DNA from 3 places in the Sphingomonas sp. Leaf30 genome. Region 1 is predicted to be linked to each of the others. Evidence: riboswitches for the same ligand, from Rfam matches in the RefSeq annotation. Region 1 holds a riboswitch; each other region holds the start of a gene.
What was found. Region 1 has a riboswitch for cobalamin ahead of ASE89_RS12705 (TonB-dependent receptor). Riboswitches for the same ligand answer to the same signal wherever they lie in the genome.

Region 1 (5,937 bases):
GACGGCATGGCAGGTGGTCCGGGCGCAGCGTCGATCGATACGTTCGCGACGACGCGGGCAGACATCCAGGCGCGCAATACGTACAATTCGATCGCGCAGCAGGCGATGAGCTGGGTTCCGATCCTCAATATCGTCCTTACCGTCGTCTTTTATGCGATGTTCCCTGTCATCTTCCCGCTGTTCCTGATGCCGCAAACCGGCGTCGGCGCCCTCAAAGGGTATCTGACCGGGTTCTTCTACCTCGCTGCGTGGGGACCGCTGTACGTGATCCTCCACATGATCTGCACGACGCGGGCGACCAGCGCCGCGCAGGGCGTCGCGGAAGGCGGGATGTCACTGGGAACCTACGCCGGAGTCGGCGCGGTCAACGCCGAGACTGCGACGATCGCAGGCTTTATGCTGATGTCCGTTCCGTTCCTCGCGGCCGGGCTCGCCAAGGGTGCCATGAGCATTTCCGGCCAGGCAACGTCGGTCCTCAGTCCAGCGCAGAACGCGGCCGAGGCTGCGGCAGCCGAGCAGACGACCGGGAATTACAGCTACGGCAATACCAGCTTTGCCAACTCGACGTCGAACATGCGGCAGAGCAATCAGTGGTCGGACGCACCGACATTCTCGTCCGGGGGCATGGCATCAAGCTTCCGGCACGACAACGGCGCAACGACCAACTCGTTTGGCGATGGCCAGAACGTCTATGACACCAGCAAGGCGATCTCGAACTTGCCCTTCAACGCTTCAACGATCCAGTCCGCAATGGCGACCGAGAGCCGGCAGGCCTCAACCGCGGCACGCATCGCTGATGGGTTTGAGCAAGCTAGTCGTAACGAAACTCAGCACATGGAAGCTTTACGGAACGGGCATACGTGGTCGAATACCAACTCGACTGCCTTCGGTGCCAGTTCCGGGTCTCGGGGGGGTAGTTCGGTCGAAGATTCGGATCGGCGCACTGTCCAACAACGAGGCGGGATCGAACTACGCGAGCAAAGCGGAAGCGGCACGTCTGAGCAGTTCTCGGCAGGTAAAACATCGGCCGATGCCGGTCAGAAGGTTATCGGTGGTAGCGTCGGTGTCAGCGCGAACGCCAATGCTGGTGTTGGTGCAGGTAAAACGGGTGCCGGCGTTGGCGGAAGGATCGACGGTAGCCTCGGCTATAACCGGACATGGACCAACACCGACACGACTGGTCAGCAAGACACGTCGCAGCGCAGTCATGACAAGTCGGCCGCTGTTACTGGCGGTCTGAGCGCGGATCATTCCGTCGGCAGCGGAACCACTACTCAGAACGGGACTTTCTATCAGGAGGATATGTCGCGACGCTCCGAGCAAAGCGAATCCCGCACGCGCGCGATCGAGGAGTCTCAAAGCAAAATTCAGTCTTACAACGAGCAGGCCCGGCATTACCGAGAGCTTTCACGGTCGTTGGAACAGCACGCCAGCTACGCCGAAAACAGCGGCTTCAACCTGTCGCAGGATCTCCGACAGGATTTGGCTCGGTGGTATGACAAGGAAAATGCCAACACGCCCGGCGGGAACATGCTCCCAGGTCTTTGGGAAACCAATCTCGATGGTACGCGAGAGAATGCTCGCAACATGGCTATCGGTCGCTGGGCATCGCAGCGTTCCGATGTCATCGAACGCGACATTCAAGCAGCGCTAAGCGACCCTGCCTTGGCCAACATGAAGTTGCCCGCCGTCGCTTCGGAAGCCTCTGTAGAGGCGCTCTACTCGGGTGGTTCGGGGGTTGGCAAAGCACACGCTGTTTCGGCCGGTCGTCCAGACACATCCGGGGAACAGGCGCTGATCGCAGCAGGTGCCAGAGAGGTGCAGGCCGACCAGCGCAGACTGAGAGGCGTTGCCGAAGCAGACTTTGCACAAGCCCCCAAGGGAGCACCAAAGCCGTGAGGGGCTACAGCAGCAGTCCGAACCAACCGGCTGCGATGAACCCACCAACTACCGCTACGACTGCTCCTTGGAGGAGAAAGACGGTCTTGGGCTTGATCGAGGTTCCGTTTCGGAAATCCTGTTGCTCGTCGTCGAACTCTCGCAAACTCGCGGCAAAAGGGTTCGCCTGCCACCAGCCCGCGCCAACGCCCGGGTTAGTATCATTGTCGTACAAGATCGGCTGCAGGGGATCTATTTTCATGGCGCACCTCGCCCTGAAAGCTAGTGCGAAATGACACAGGTAGCAATGCACTACAGGAGACACTTTGTGTCGACTCAGCACCGCCCGCCATCGCTTGGTGACCTTCCCGGAACCCTTATTTTCGATTTCTCCTGGCTACTGGTTATGGCCATTGGGCTCATGCCCATCGCCGAGGCCTCGCTATCTCGTTCGCCTTCAGTCTCTATGCCGACGACGATCGCATTCTTTGTTGCGGTCGGAAGCGCGGTCCTCCTCCGCCGGCGCTATTCGTGGATGGGCCTGGTCCTCCACATCTTCGGTCAAATTGCCATCTGGCGTTCGCTGTTCGTTATGTCGCTTGCGATCGTGCTGATCGCGATCCCGCTCGAATGATCCCTTTGTGCCTCATCATCGGTGATAGCACCGCCCTGGGGACAGCAAACGCGCTTGCTGCGCAGGGAATACGCTGTGCCGTCCACGCGCGTGTCGGTGCGCCGTCAGGTGATTCCGTCAAAACATTCCGGTCGCCCGTAGGTGGGGACCGGCTAGAGGATGTTCGGAATCGTACGCTAAGCTCCCCGACCGTCCCGATTGGGATCGTGAACTGAGAATTTATCCAGTGTCTCGATATCCCGTTTGATTGGCATTTTAGGACGTAGTGGGGGGTGGTTGTCCGGCAATGCCGATCGCACTGCGATAGGGCAGCTCTGAGCGATCTTGCAGATTGACGGTGCCACGGGTACGCGCTTCTCGTCTAGCTGGATGAATATCTCGCTGGGCAGTGATCGCGCTGGTGTCCCGAGAGGGACTTAATAGGGAACACGGTGTGGGAGATACTCTCCCGAAGCCGAGGCTGTCCCTGCAACTGTAAGCGGCGAGCGAGACGTACATCGCGTCCTCTTTTGGAGGGTGCAGCCACTGGACCAACGCCGTAACGGCCGAGATCCGGGAAGGCCGTAAGTCGAGCGACGACCCGTGAGCCAGGAGACCTGCCAGCGTCTGGTCGCTCTTGCTTTGGTCCAGGGGATGGTCGGGGCACGGTTCTTCCGTCTGAGCGACGAACGAGCGGCGGGGGTCGCATCGGTTCGTGTCGCGGGCGCTTGCGTCCGCCTGCCGACGCGCGCCGACCGTTCACAGCGGACGCCCCCGTCCGAAGTCGCTTGGCGCACGGGGGACGGACATGAAGAATATGAGATTACGAGCAAAATGGCTCGAATGCGTGGCTATCGCCTCGGTATGTAGCACCACACCCGCATGGGCTCAGGTGCAAGACACCGAGGCTGTGCCGTCACAGGCACCGAACGATATCGTCGTGTTCGGCCGCGGCGAAGCAAAGATTGGTGTTGCGCATGCAGCGAGTGAGGGCACCGTCGCCGGTGCCGACTTGCTGGTTCGCCCGCTGCTACGTGTCGCCGAACTGCTGGAGGCAATCCCCGGCATGGTCGCTGCGCAGCACTCGGGGAGTGGCAAGGCTAATCAGTACTTCCTGCGTGGCTTCAATCTAGATCACGGTTCGGACTTCACGACCTATATCGACGGGGTGCAAATGAACCTGCGCACCCACGGTCATGGCCAGGGCTATCTCGATCTCAACGGACTGATCCCGGAGATCGTCGCACGCGAGGATTTTCGCAAAGGGCCATACCGTGCCGATGGCGGCGACTTCGCGCTGGCGGGGGCCGCCTACATGACCACGATCGACAGCTTTGCTCGGCCGTGGCTTTCGGTCGAGGGCGGCTCTTATGGCTATGGTCGGATCGCAGCGGGCGGGACGATTGATGGGATTGGCGCGGGGAAGCTGACGCTCGTCGCGCAGACCAAGGTCTATGACGGACCATGGGAGGAGCCCGAGCATCTGCGACACGCATCTGGCTTCGCGAAATATACCGCTCCAGCTGGTGCGGGCCAGATCGAAGCCTCGCTCAACGCCTACCGCGCGACTTGGCGTCCGACCGAACAGATTCCCGAGCGCATCATCGGTACCGCGCTCTGCAAGGACGTGTTCTGTTCACCCGATCCGACGGCACGCGGCGAAACGACACGGCTCGTCGGCAACGTCGCGGTGCGCCAGCCCGACTGGCACGCCAATGTGTATGGTCAGTTCTACGACTGGTCGATGTATTCGAACCCGACCTACACCGATCCGGACGGGACCAGCGCGCAGATCCGCCAGTTCGACAAACGCTGGATCGTCGGTGCGAGGGGCGAAAAGCGTTGGACGCTCGCGCCGACCCTTGCCGTCTCGCTCGGTACCGAAGAGCGCTACGACCATATCGGCAGCGTCGGTGTGTATCGCACCAGCGCGCGATCGTTCCTGTCGTCGCTCGGCCGCTACCATGTCGAGGAAGCGTCGGCAGCACTGTATGGCGAAGCGACGTGGACGCCCGTTACGGGTCTCCGCCTGATTGGCGGGGTTCGTGGGGACTATTATCACTACGTCGTTCGCGCGCGGGATCAGGCGGCCGTGTTGGCTGGCGAAGGCAGCGGCGACGACACGATCCTGTCGCCCAAGGCATCGATCGCGTACTCGCCGACCGACCGGCTGGAGTTCTACGGCAACTGGGGACGTGGATTCCACTCCAACGACGTCCGCGGCTCGGTAAACGTCGAAACGCCTGTGCCAGTGCTGGTGCGCGGCAACGGCCGTGAAGTCGGCGCCCGGTGGCAGTTACCCGGCATTACGCTGACCGCGACCTATTGGTGGCTCGACGTCGACAGCGAACTGCGCTTCGTCGGAGATTCTAACGCGGTCGAACCGACCGGTGCCAGCGAGCGTCGTGGCTATGAACTTGTGGCGTTCTGGCGGCCCAGGCCGTGGCTTGCGATCGACGGCAACTATACGGCAAGCCGATCGCGCTACGACAATGGCGACCGCATTCCAAACGCCTTCGAGAACGCCGCATCCGCCGGGATCGCGCTGGTGCTCGATCCGTGGGAGGCAAGCGTTCGCGTTCGTCACCTCGGGCCTTATCCGCTGATCGAAGACAACAGCGTCCGAGATACAGGAAGCACGGTCGTCAACGTCCGCGCGGCCCGCAAGATCGGGCGGTTCGAGGTGTACGGCGAGGTGCTCAACATCCTCGACAGCCGCGACAAGGACATCGCTTATTTCTACGAGTCCTACATTCCTTCGTTCGACGCCTCAGGGCCAACGGATGGCCGGTTGAGTCGTGTGGTCGAACCACGAACCTTGCGTCTGGGTACCAGGGTCAATTTCTGACCTGGCCGAGGGCATCGCCAGCCTGGGACCCGTTCCGCGCTGGCGATCCAACACCGCCGTGATCAGCCGAGTATCTCTCGCCGCACAATTTCCGCGCCGGCACTCAGCGCCTGGAGCTTGCCCCGAGCGACGTCGCGCGACAGCGGCGCCATCCCGCAGTTGGTGGCGGGCAAGAGCTTGTCGGCATCGACGAAGCGCAGCGCATTGCGCAGTGTTTCGGCAACCTGCTCCGGCGTCTCGATCGTGTCGGTCGCGACGTCTATCGCGCCGACCATCACCTTCTTGCCGCGGACCAGCTCGATCAGGTCCATCGGCACGCGCGAGTTCTGGCATTCGAGCGAGATGATATCGATCTTCGACCTTTGCAGGTTGGGGAAGGTTTCCTCGTACTGGCGCCATTCGGAGCCGAGCGTCTTCTTCCAGTCGGTGTTAGCCTTGATGCCATAGCCATAGCAGATGTGGACGGCGGTCTCAGCCGTCATCCCTTCGGCCGCGCGCTCCAGGGCAGCGATGCCCCAGTCGTTCGCCTCGTTGAAAAACACGTTGAAGGCGGGTTCGTCGAACTGGATGATGTCGACGCCGACCGCTTGCAGCTCGC
Region 2 (5,937 bases), on a different contig from region 1:
GTACAGCTCGGGCGTTAGGAATCCGCACGATCGCGGTCTATTCCGATGCCGATGCGGGCGCACTGCATGTCCGGCACGCTGACGAGGCGGTGCATATCGGCGCGAGCCCGGCGCGCGAGAGTTATCTGGTCGGCGAACGGATCATCGCCGCCGCGCTCGCCACCGGCGCTGAGGCTATTCATCCGGGGTACGGGTTCCTGTCCGAGAATGCGGACTTCGCGCAGGCCGTGCTCGAAGCAGGGATCCTGTGGGTTGGCCCCGATCCCGACAGCATCCGCGCGATGGGGTTGAAGGATGCCGCGAAGCAGCGGATGATGGCGGCCGCGGTCCCAGTGACACCGGGCTATCTGGGGGAAGACCAGTCGCCCGATCGGCTCCAGCGCGAGGCGGATGCCATCGGCTACCCGGTCCTGATCAAGGCCGTTGCGGGCGGCGGCGGCAAGGGTATGCGCCGCGTCGATGCGTCCGCCGACTTTGTCGACGCGCTCGCTTCGTGCCAGCGTGAGGCCTCTGCGTCGTTCGGCAATACCGACGTGCTGATCGAGAAATATATCCTGTCGCCGCGGCATATCGAGGTGCAGGTGTTCGGCGACCGTCAGGGCAACGTCGTCCATTTGTTCGAACGTGACTGTTCGTTGCAGCGCCGGCATCAGAAGGTGATCGAGGAGGCCCCGGCCCCCGGCATGGATGATGCGACACGCGCGGCGATCTGCGCGGCGGCGGTGCGCGCTGCGCAGGCCGTGAACTATGTCGGCGCGGGTACGATCGAGTTCATCGCCGATGCGAGCGAAGGCCTGCGCGCCGATCGGATCTGGTTCATGGAAATGAACACCCGGTTGCAGGTCGAGCATCCCGTCACCGAGGAAATCACCGGACAAGACCTTGTCGAGTGGCAGCTGCGGATTGCCAGCGGCGAGGCGTTGCCGCTGCAGCAGCATGATCTTGCGATCCGCGGCTGGGCGATCGAGGCGCGGCTCTATGCGGAGGATCCCGCCAAGGGGTTCCTGCCGTCGATCGGCCGGCTCGAGGCGTTCGATCTGGGTGATGCGACGCGGGTCGATACGGGTGTCGAACAGGGGGCGGACATCTCGCCCTATTACGACCCGATGATCGCCAAGGTGATTGCCTGGGGCGACACGCGTGAAGCCGCGCGCGAGACGTTGGCGGAGGCGCTGGACAAGGCGGTCGTCTGGCCGGTCCGGTCGAATGCGGGGTTTCTCGTCCAGGCACTCGATCACCCGGATTTCGTCGCCGCAACGCTAGATACCGGGCTGATTGCGCGCGAGGGGGCGGCGCTGATGCCCCCGGCGCAGCCCAGCGAGGAAGCGCTGATCGAGGCCGCGCGCACGCTCGTACGCGTCGAACCGATGGCGGGCTTTCGCCTCAACGCGGTACCTTTGAAGACGGCGCGGTTCCTGCTCAACGACGACGTCGTGACGATCGATCTCGACGGTCGCGGCGTCCATGAACCAGTCGATGCCGCCCTCGTTTCCGATGCCGGGCAGACCTGGCAGTTGCGGCCCTGGCGTGCGTCTGGCGCGGCGATGGGGGCGGCAGCGGATGGCGCGATCTTGTCACCGATGCCGGGACGGATCATCGCGGTCGACGTGGCTATCGGGGACCATGTCGCAAAGGGGCAGAAGCTCGTGACGCTGGAGGCGATGAAGATGGAGCATTCGCTCATCTCGCCGTTCGACGGGACGGTTGCCGAACTGACCGCGATCGAAGGCGGGCAGGTGAGCGATGGCATGGTGCTCGCGCGTATCGAGAAGGATGACTGATGGCCGGCCGCTATTTCGACCAATGGACGGTCGGCGACCGGATCGTCCATGAGATCCGCCGCACCGTCACGGAGACGGACAACCTCCTGTTCTCGACGATGACGCACAACCCGCAGCCGCTGCACCTCGATGCCGAAGCGGCGAAGGCGAGCGAATTCGGCCAGATCCTCGTCAACGGCACCTTCACCTTCGCGCTGATGGTCGGCCTGTCGGTTGGCGACACGACGCTCGGGACGCTCGTCGCCAATCTCGGTTACGACAAGCTCGTGCATCCAAAACCCGTCTTCATCGGCGACACGATGCGCGCCGAGACCGAGGTCGCCGAGCTTAAGCCCAGCCGGTCACGCCCGAACGCCGGGATCGTCACATTCATGCACCAGCTGATCAACCAGCGTGACGAGATCGTCTGTCAGTGCCTCCGCTCGGCACTGCTGCTGCGGACGCCGGCATGAGGTTGCGCTCGCTGCTGTTCGTGCCCGCAGACCGGCCCGAGCGTTTTGCGAAGGCCGCAGCGAGCGGGGCCGATGCCATCATCCTCGATCTGGAGGATTCGGTCGCGCTCACCCGCAAGGCCGTTGCCCGCGAGGCGGTCCGGGCCGCGTTGCAGGACCACACCGACGTCGTGCGGATGGTCCGGATCAATCCCGTCGACTCGGGGTGGCTGGACGACGATCTCGCTGCCGCGAGGGGCGCCGATGCGATCATGCTGCCCAAGGCGACAGGACCCGCGACCGTCCTCGCGTTGGTCGAGGCTTATGGCGATGACTGTCCGCCGATCCTGCCGATCGCGACCGAAGTGCCCGCCGCGATCTTCACACTGGGCGAATATGCGCGGGTCAACGACCGGTTATGCGGCCTGACCTGGGGCGCCGAAGACCTGCCCGCGGCGATCGGCGCGGCGACCAGTCGGGAGGACGACGGATCCTATACCGAACCCTATAAGCTCGTACGATCGCTGCTGCTGTTCGGCGCACATGCGGCGGACGTCGCGGCGATCGAGACGGTCTATCCCGCAATCGCGGACATTGACGGGCTGGCAGCCTATGCCGCGCGCGGCAGCCGGGACGGCTTTACCGGCATGATGGCGATTCATCCGTCGCAGGTCGCCACGATCAACGCCGCGTTCACGCCGGATGCGGCGACCGTTGCACATGCGCACGCCGTCGTCGCTGCGTTTGCGGCGGCTCCCGAGGCGGGCGCGCTGCAACTCGATGGGCGGATGATCGATGCGCCGCACTTACGTCAGGCGCGGGCGATCCTCGCGCGACTCTAGGCCCATTGGCGGCAGGAAATTTCTGCGCTACCGTCGCCCTGCGAAACCGGTGAAGGCCGGGGTCGCAGATCGCGTCGGTGCCCCTCGGGGCTTCAAAGGGAATGCGGTGCGGGAGGCGATCCTCCTCATGCCGCGGCTGTCCCTGCAACTGTAAGCGGTGAGTGCGGTGCGCATGTCCCTTCATCACGGGGGGACGACCACTAGGCCTGAGCGCAAGCGCAGGGCCCGGGAAGGTCGCGTACCGGGCGTCGACCCGTGAGCCAGGAGACCTGCCGGCGCTCGGTCGCTCTTGCCATGGTCCAGGGGATGACCGCGGCACGGTACTCCGTCTGAGCGACGAACCATGCGGCGGGGGCCGCATCGGTGCGCGTGGCTGGTGCGGTTCGGCGTACACCCCAAGCGTTGCGCCGGCTGTCCGTAGCATCGGACGGCAGGCCCCGGCCGGTCGCTCGTGACGCCGGGGGTATCGTTTCATGACCAGAATTTTCGTTTCGCTTGTGGCGCTCGCCACCGCCACGGCCTTTGCATCGCCGGCCGCGGCCGAGCCCGATCCGGTTACTGCGGCGACGGGCGAGGCGGCAGCGGGCGGCGCTGAGCTGGTGGTTACCGCATCGAGATCGGGCGACGCGGTTCCGGCCGATCAGATCGGTGCGTCGGTGACGGTGCTGGACGCCGCTATGCTTGACCAGCGCCAGACCCGGATCGTGTCCGACGTGTTGCGCGACGTCCCTGGACTGGCGATCAGCCGGACCGGCGCGGTCGGGGGGACGACGCAGGTCCGGATCCGTGGGTCGGAGGGCAATCACGTGCTGGTGCTGATCGACGGGATCGAAGTGTCCGATCCCTATCAGGGCGAATATGATTTCGGCACGCTGATTGCCGACGAGGCGGCACGGGTCGAGGTGCTGCGCGGGCAGCAATCGGCGCTGTACGGGTCCGACGCGATCGGCGGCGTCATCCAGTATCTCACGCTCAGCGGCGCGGAGGCCCCGGGCGTATCGCTGCGGGCCGAGGGGGGATCGTTCGGCACGTTTTCGGGAGGCGCCCGGGTCGCGGGCGTAGCGGGCAATCTCGATTACGCGCTGTCGAGCTCGACCTACCTCACCGACGGCACGCCGACCGCACGGGGCGGATCGCGCGACATCGGCGCGAAGAGCGTCGGCGCGACGGGCAAGCTCAGCTGGTCGCCGACCGACACGCTGAAGGTCACGGGCGTCGGGCGTTACAGCTATACCGATGCCGACAGCAACGACACTGCGTTGAGCGGCCCGCAGTTCGGCACGATCGTCGATACGCCAGGCGCGCGCAGCACGGTCGAGGCATATTACGGGCTCGTCCGGGCCGAGTTGGCGCTGGCGGATGGCCGCTGGACGAATGCGCTCAGCGGCCAGTTTGCCGATACGACACGCCGGGCGCTGGTCGACGATGCCTTGAGCTTTGGTAACAAGGGACGGCGGTACAAGGGATCGTTCGAAAGCGCGTTCCGGTTCGGGACCGATCGCATCCGGCATCGGCTGACTGCCGCGGTCGATGTCGAGCGCGAGGAGTTCCAGACGCTTAGCGCGGCTCCTTCGGAGTTCGTCTTTACGGGACGGCGGCATACCGACAATGTCGGGCTCGTTGGCCAGTATGACGTCGTCGTCGACGATGCGCTCGCAATCGGCGGATCGGTGCGGCGCGACGAGAATAACCGGTTCGATGACACCACCACCTATCGCGCGCAGGCGAGCTATCGCTTTGCGACCGGGACGCGGGTGCGTGGCGCCTACGGGACGGGCGTGAAGAATCCCGGCTATTTCGATCTCTTCGGTTATTCCGACGGTCGCTATATCGGCAATCCGAACCTCAAGCCGGAGAAGTCAAAGGGGTGGGAAGCCGGGGTCGAACAGGCTTTCGGGGGGGATCGTGCGACGATCGGCGCGACCTATTTCGACAGTCGGCTGACGAACGAGATCTTTACCACCTATCCTGCCCCCGACTTCGTCGCGACGCCCGGCAACCGCAATACGCGATCGACGCAGCATGGCGTCGAGGTGTTTGCCACAGCCCAGCCGATTCCGCAGCTGCGCTTCGACCTCGCCTATACCTATCTGAAGGCGCGCGAGGACGGGGGCGTGGAGATCCGGCGCCCCAGCCATATCGGCAGCATCAACATGACTGCGTTCAGTCGCGACGAGCGCGCCTCGGCAACGCTCGCCGTCCGGTATAATGGCCGGCAGCAGGACGATGCCTATACCGATCCGAGCTATGTCCCTGTCCGCGTCTCGCTCCAGGAATATGTCCTCGTCAACCTGAACGCGGCGTACAAGCTGACGTCCCGGCTATCGGTCTTCGGTCGGGTCGAAAACCTCTTCGACGAGCGGTACGAGGAGGTGCTCAGCTATGTCGGTCAGGGGCGCGGTGCCTATGCCGGCGTGAAGGCAGCATTCTGATGCGGAGCGAGGCGGAGCACACGGCGCGGATGGCCAAGAAGAAGGTCGTCCAGGACAAGATCGTCGCGGCCAAGACGATCGAAAAGGGCCTGCTCATGGTCCACACCGGGCCGGGCAAGGGCAAGACCACCGCGGCGCTTGGCATGGCGGTGCGGATGATGGGGCACGGGCGAAAGGTTGGGATCGTACAGTTCGTCAAGGGTGCGATGACGACCGGTGAGAAGGTCATCTTTGACGCCTTTCCCGATCTGGTCGAATTCAAGCCGATGGGCGAGGGCTTTACCTGGGATACGCAGGATCGGGCCCGCGATATCGCCGTGGCGCGCGAAGGGTGGGACGAGGTCCGCCGGATGATCCTCGACCCGAGCTATGCCATGGTCATCGCCGACGAGATCAACATCGTCCTGCGCTACGACTATCTGCCACTCGACGAGGTACTTGCGGGGTTCGC
Region 3 (5,937 bases), on a different contig from region 1:
TGCGGCTCGACCCCGGCGTCACGTTGGTCATGGTCGCGCCCGGCGAACCGATCCCCGACGCCGACATGATCATCCTCGCCGGCTCCAAGGCGACGATCCCCGACCTCGCCTTTCTCCGCGCGCAGGGCTGGGACATCGACATCCACGCGCATCGCCGTCGCGGCCGCCCGGTGCTCGGGCTGTGCGGCGGCTATCAGATGCTCGGCCGCAGCATCGCCGATCCGGACGGGCTGGAGGGTCCCGCCGGTATCGCCCCCGGGCTCGGCCTGCTCGACGTGGCGACGATCCTGTCCCCCGCCAAGACGCTCGAGCGCGTCGCCGGCACCGCGATCGGCGCACGGTTCGACGGCTATGAAATCCATATCGGCGAAACCACCGGCCCCGACACCGTGCGCGCGGTGACGACCCGCGACGATGGCCGCCGCGACGGCGCGGTCAGTCCCGACGGGCTCGTCTCCGGCAGCTATGTCCACGGCCTGCTCGGCCTCGCGGATCAGCGCCGCGCCTGGCTCAGCCGGCTCGGGGTCGATGCGGTAGGGCCCGACCATTCGGCGTCGATCGACGCCGCGCTCGATGCGATTGCCGAAACGCTCGAACGCCATCTCGATATCGACGCGCTGATCGCAGTGTCGCAGCTCGCCGGCTCAGACGCGGCCGGCAATGGCGAGCGCGACTAGCATCCCGGTCTCGACGAATTCGATCCCCGCACCGTGACAATCCCCCGACACGCCGCCGACCCGCCGGATCAGCCACCAGCCGAATACAGCGATCAGTGCAGGGGCCCCTGCAACGGCATGCACAGGCACCCCTAAACACCCTGTTACGCACCCCCAAAAGACCAGATCGTGCACCCTGATCTTCCCTGCCACCATCCCTCCCAGCCCGCCCTCCCGCAGCAGCGGCACGCACCGCGCCCAGCATAACGGGCCGATCCGCGCGAGCATCGGGACGACGATCACGACCGCCCATCCCTGCGCGGAGACGGCGTGCAATAAGACAAGCTTTGCAATGAGTTGCAAGGCGATCGTTACAACGCCGAAGCTGCCGATATGCGGATCCGCCATTACCGCGATCAGCCGGTCGCGATTGCCGTGCGCGGCACCCAGCCCGTCCGCCAGATCTGCCAGCCCATCCAGGTGCAAAGCCCCTGTAATCGCTACCCAAATTGTCAGCGCGGCGAGCGCACCCGTCCACGGATCGATCAGCGCGCCGACCCACCCCGCCGCCGCGACGACCATCCCGATGCCTGCCCCGACGACCGGGTACCACCGGATTGCGGCGGCAAAATCCTCAGCGTCCGCAGCGACTTGCGGCATCGGCACGCGCGTCAGGAAGCCGAAGGCGACGATCAGCCGCTTCACGAAACCGGATCCGTCTGCAGCGCCACGATCTGCGCCGTCCGGTCCGGCCAGATCCGTAGCGTAACCAGCGCCGCATAGGGCAAATCGAACGCCCAGAGCTCGCGCAACCCGAACCCGCACAGCGATTTCAGCGCCGCACGGATCGCCCCGCCATGTGTCACGATCAATGAGGTTTCAGGCTTAAGGTCCTCAATCGCATCCGTAATTCTAGCGATCAGATCACTCCACCGCTCGCCACCCGGTGGCGGTGCACCATCCGGATCGTCCCAGAACCGCTGCAACGCCGCAGCGTCGATCTCCGCCGCAGCCAGCCCGTCCCAATCCCCGAAATCCAGCTCCCGCCACCGCGCATCAGTCGCTGGAGCCAGCCCCCGCTCCCGCCCGATCGCATCCGCAACAGCCTGCGATCGCATGAGATCAGAACAGACGATCTTCTTGAAATTCAGCGGTTTTACCCGAGCCATACAGGCCGCCAGACCCTCCGCCGTGACCGGACTATCAGTCCGCCCCAGCATCCGCCCGGTTAGTTCAGGCGAACCATGCCGCAACAGGTGGAGCAGGAACGCCCCACTCACGCCACCGACACCCCCGCCTCGGCAAACGTCGCCATCCCGTTATGCGCCGCCAGCGCCGACCGGATCACTCCCACCGCAACCGCCGCCCCGCTTCCCTCCCCCAATCGCATCCCAAGTCTCAGTAAAGGCTCGAGATTCAGCGCGCCGAGCAGTCGCTCATGCCCCGGCTCGGCCGAACAATGCCCGGCAATGCAATGCTCGGTGATGCCAGGATACGCCGCCGCAATCGGCGCGATCGCCGCCGACGAGATGAATCCGTCGAGCACCACCGGCACCCCCGCCAGCCGCGCCGCCACCACCGCGCCAGCGATCGCGACGATTTCACGCCCCCCCACCCGCCGCAACGTCTCGAACGGCGTCCGCGGGAAATCAGCATGCCGCCCGATCCCCGCCTCGACCACCGCGGTTTTCCGCGCGATTCCCGCCACATCGACCCCCGTCCCCGGCCCAACCCAGTCAGCGGCGGTTCCGCCGTAACTGCGCAGACACAGCGCTGCGGCCGACGTAGAATTCCCGATTCCCATCTCCCCCACAACAAGCATGTCGAGCCCCGGCACGACGACGTCCGCACCGATGTTAAGTGCGGCGAGACAAGCGGCTTCGTCCATCGCCGGTGCTATCGTGAAATCCGCCGTGGGGGTTTCCAGATCGATGTCGGCGATGATCAGCTCGAGCCCGACGGCATCCGCCAGCGCATTGATCGCCGCACCCCCATGGCGGAAATTCTCGACCATCTGTGCGGTTACGGAGACCGGAAAGGCGCTGACCCCGTGCACCGCAACGCCGTGATTTCCGGCGAAAATCGCCGCCCTCGCGCGCTCGAACCGCGGCCGCTCGCGCCCCTGCCAGCCCGCCATGAAGACTGCGAGGTCCTCAAGTCGACCAAGCGATCCGGGTGGCTTGGTCAACTGTGTTTGCCGCCGCGATGCCGCCCCTCGCGCGGCTTCGTCCGCCGCAGGAAGGGCCTCCAGCGCCGCCTCGAACGCTGCGACCGTGGGGAACAGCGTCACTGCGCGACATAGCCCGCGGGGGGCGTCCGGGTGATGAAATGCCCCTTGATCCCGGCCGGCCACTGCCGAAACGGCACCTGCCCCTCCGCACTCTCCGCATGCAGCACGGCGTAATCGAGGATCGCCCGCGCCGCTTCCTCATCCGGCGTGAAGCGCCCCAGCACATAGCCGATCTTCTCGGGCCCGCGGACGTGGATGGTGCAGAAGTCCTGGCAGGCGAACAGGCACGGCATCGCCTGGACCGCAATCCCGGCATAGCGCGGATCGCTTGCCTGGACCGCCTGCAACGCCGCGACGAGTCTCGCACCGCCGCGCATGCCCTCGGCATCGTCCTTCGCATCGGTGGACGCGCGGCAGGTGCTGCAGGCGACGACGGCCGCACCGTCTTCGGCGGGAACCAGTAGATTTGGCATTGAAACCCCATGACATACGCGCCCGCGGCACAGGCCGCAGGCTGGTTATGTCGTCGCGCGGGTTTACCCCCGTCCGCTCGGCGCACCCTGGCCGGACGAAAGACGACTGCGACGGGCAGGTCTCCTGGCTCACGGGTCACAGCCCTTCGCGCCGCCTTCTCGGGACCGGGATCCCAATGGCATGATGGCACGATGGCTCGCCGCTTACAGTTGCAGGGGCAGCCGGGGTTCTCCCGTTCCCTTTTCATCCCCGTCGCCGGGGAACCTGTCGCGGTCAGAGGGATAGGCCGGGCGAGCGGCCCGGGTCAATCGCCCTGCGAGCTGTCACGCGTCAGCGGTACCACGACCGGTACGCCCTCGATCGATCCGAACCACGCCCGAACACCATAGGTCTCACGCAGCCGAGCCGGCGTCAGCACTGCCGAAGGCGCGCCGTCGGCGACGAGCCGTCCCGAGTCGAGCACGAGGATGCGATCACAATAGCGTGCGGCCAGCCCCAGATCATGCAGCACGGCGATCACCAGGACACCCCGCGCGGCCTGCGCCCGCAGGATCTCCATGACTGCGATCTGATGCGCGGGATCTAGCGACGCGAGCGGCTCGTCGACGATCAGCGCCGGCGCCTCCACCGCGAGCGCCCTTGCCAGCAGGACGCGGGCCCGCTCACCCCCCGAAATCTCGGTCGCGACACGCGCGGCAAGCGAGGTTACGTCCGCCGCCGCCATCGCACGGGCAATCGCGGCATGGTCGTCCCGTGAGATGCGGGACAGCGGTGCGAGATGGGGCAACCGGCCCAGCGCGACGAGACGTTCGACGCTCAGCGGCCAATGAAGACTTTGACCCTGCGGCAGATACGCGACCGTCCGCGCGATCTCACGTCGCGAGCGCTCCGCCAGCGGAACCCCGTCGAGCAGGATATCTCCAGTAGCGGGAACCAGCCCGAGAAGCGCCTGGACCAGCGTCGATTTGCCCGCCCCATTGGGGCCGACGATCCCGATGAGCGCGCCGCCCTCTGCCGAGAAACTGACATCGTCGACCACGACCCGCCCTGCACGGCGGACGCTGAGGCGGTCCGCGGAGAGGGCTACCATAGCCGCCGCTCGCGCATGAGGTGCACGAGGAACACCGGCACGCCGAGAAACGCAGTAACGACCCCCAGCTTGAGTTCGTTCGACGTCGGGATCACGCGTACCAGCACGTCCGCAAAGGTCAGCAATGCAGCACCGCCCAATGCGGAGGGGAGCAGAATCGTCGATGGCGAACGATCGGTCATCGGCCGGACGAGATGCGGAACGATCAGGCCGATGAACCCGATCGCGCCCGATACCGCGACCGCCCCGCCAACCCCGATCGCCACCCCGACCAGCATCCGCATGCGCGTCCGACGCAGATCGACGCCGAGCGCGCGCGCACCGTCTTCGCCAAGCGTCAGCGCGTCGAGCGCATGGCCGTCCCAGCCGACCAGCACCATGCCGAGTGCGATACAGGGCAGTGCCAGCGCGACATGGCTGAACGACCGGTCTTCGAGCGACCCGAGCAACCAGGTCATGATCTCCATCGCTGCAAACGGGTTGGGGGACAGGTTCAGCGCCAGACTGACCCCCGCGACGGCCAGCGTTCCAACCGCAATCCCCGCGAGGATCAGTGACAAGGCGCTTTGCGACCCGGCCGCCAGCACGAACAGCAACCCCAGCGCCGCGAACGCCCCGGCGATCGCCACGATCGGCAGCATCGCCGGATGTAGCTCCGCCAGCCCGAAATACAGCGCGATCACCGCGCCCAGCGATGCCCCGTTCGACGCGCCCAGCACCGATGGCTCGGCCAGCGGATTGCGCAGGAACCCCTGCAGCGCCGCACCAGAAAGCCCCAGCATCGCGCCGACCGCCAGCCCGAGGATCGCGCGCGGCAGACGGAGTTCGAACAGGATCGCGCGTTCGATCGGATCGCCCTGCCCGCTGAGCGCCCGCACGACATGCGCCAGCGGGATCGCCGCGCTACCCACCGCGACCGACGCGGCGCCGGCCAGCAGCGCAAGCAGCGCTAGGCCACCGACCAATCGCGCACGCGTCACGCGTTCCATAGTGCCAGATCCCACCGCATCGATTTCCGCCTAGCGCATAAGCGGCCGCTGCGGCAGGGTTTTGCGCATGCGCGGCCGCCGTCTCCTGACCATCCTGATGATCGCTGCCGCCAGCGCACCTGCTCCGGCGGCAGCGCCTCGACCGCCGGCGCGTATCGTTTCGCTCAACCTATGCGCTGACCAGTATCTTCTGGCGCTGGCCGACCCCGCGCAGATCGTCGCGCTCACCCGGTTCGCGCGCGATCCGAACATGTCCGCAGCCTCCAACGCCGCGCGTACCATGCCAGTCAGCCGTGGCAGCGCCGAAGACGTGCTGGTGCTCCGCCCCGATCTCGTGATCGCATCGCCGTTCCGACGCCAGACGGTCGCCGCCGTGCTTGCCGGACGGCACGTCGCGACGCTCGATCTGCCCCCCGCGGACAGCTATGCCGCGATCGTGAGGCAAGTCCGTCAGGTTGCCGCCGCCATCGGGCACCCCGATCGCGGCGAAACACTGAT

Region 2: it holds a riboswitch for cobalamin, as region 1 does, so the genes downstream of both, ASE89_RS08240 (TonB-dependent receptor plug domain-containing protein) here and ASE89_RS12705 (TonB-dependent receptor) in region 1, are expected to answer to the same signal.
Region 3: it holds a riboswitch for cobalamin, as region 1 does, so the genes downstream of both, ASE89_RS08215 (DUF1636 domain-containing protein) here and ASE89_RS12705 (TonB-dependent receptor) in region 1, are expected to answer to the same signal.

The regions. Positions count from the first base shown of each region.
Region 1 covers NZ_LMKZ01000016.1:194,530-200,466, forward strand. The annotation lists gene ASE89_RS12690 (conjugal transfer protein TraG N-terminal domain-containing protein) at 1-1,899, shown strand, start outside; gene ASE89_RS12695 (hypothetical protein) at 1,904-2,140, opposite strand; gene ASE89_RS12700 (hypothetical protein) at 2,207-2,512, shown strand; cobalamin riboswitch at 2,894-3,130, shown strand; gene ASE89_RS12705 (TonB-dependent receptor) at 3,300-5,339, shown strand; gene ASE89_RS12710 (methionine synthase) at 5,402-5,937, opposite strand, start outside.
Region 2 covers NZ_LMKZ01000002.1:329,646-335,582, reverse strand. The annotation lists gene ASE89_RS08255 (acetyl/propionyl/methylcrotonyl-CoA carboxylase subunit alpha) at 1-1,781, shown strand, start outside; gene ASE89_RS08250 (MaoC family dehydratase) at 1,781-2,233, shown strand; gene ASE89_RS08245 (HpcH/HpaI aldolase/citrate lyase family protein) at 2,230-3,054, shown strand; cobalamin riboswitch at 3,113-3,345, shown strand; gene ASE89_RS08240 (TonB-dependent receptor plug domain-containing protein) at 3,528-5,486, shown strand; gene cobO (cob(I)yrinic acid a,c-diamide adenosyltransferase) at 5,486-5,937, shown strand, end outside.
Region 3 covers NZ_LMKZ01000002.1:323,147-329,083, forward strand. The annotation lists gene ASE89_RS08195 (cobyric acid synthase) at 1-677, shown strand, start outside; gene cobS (adenosylcobinamide-GDP ribazoletransferase) at 645-1,361, opposite strand; gene ASE89_RS08205 (histidine phosphatase family protein) at 1,358-1,936, opposite strand; gene cobT (nicotinate-nucleotide--dimethylbenzimidazole phosphoribosyltransferase) at 1,933-2,946, opposite strand; gene ASE89_RS08215 (DUF1636 domain-containing protein) at 2,943-3,359, opposite strand; cobalamin riboswitch at 3,457-3,643, opposite strand; gene ASE89_RS08220 (ABC transporter ATP-binding protein) at 3,665-4,450, opposite strand; gene ASE89_RS08225 (FecCD family ABC transporter permease) at 4,444-5,439, opposite strand; gene ASE89_RS08230 (ABC transporter substrate-binding protein) at 5,507-5,937, shown strand, end outside.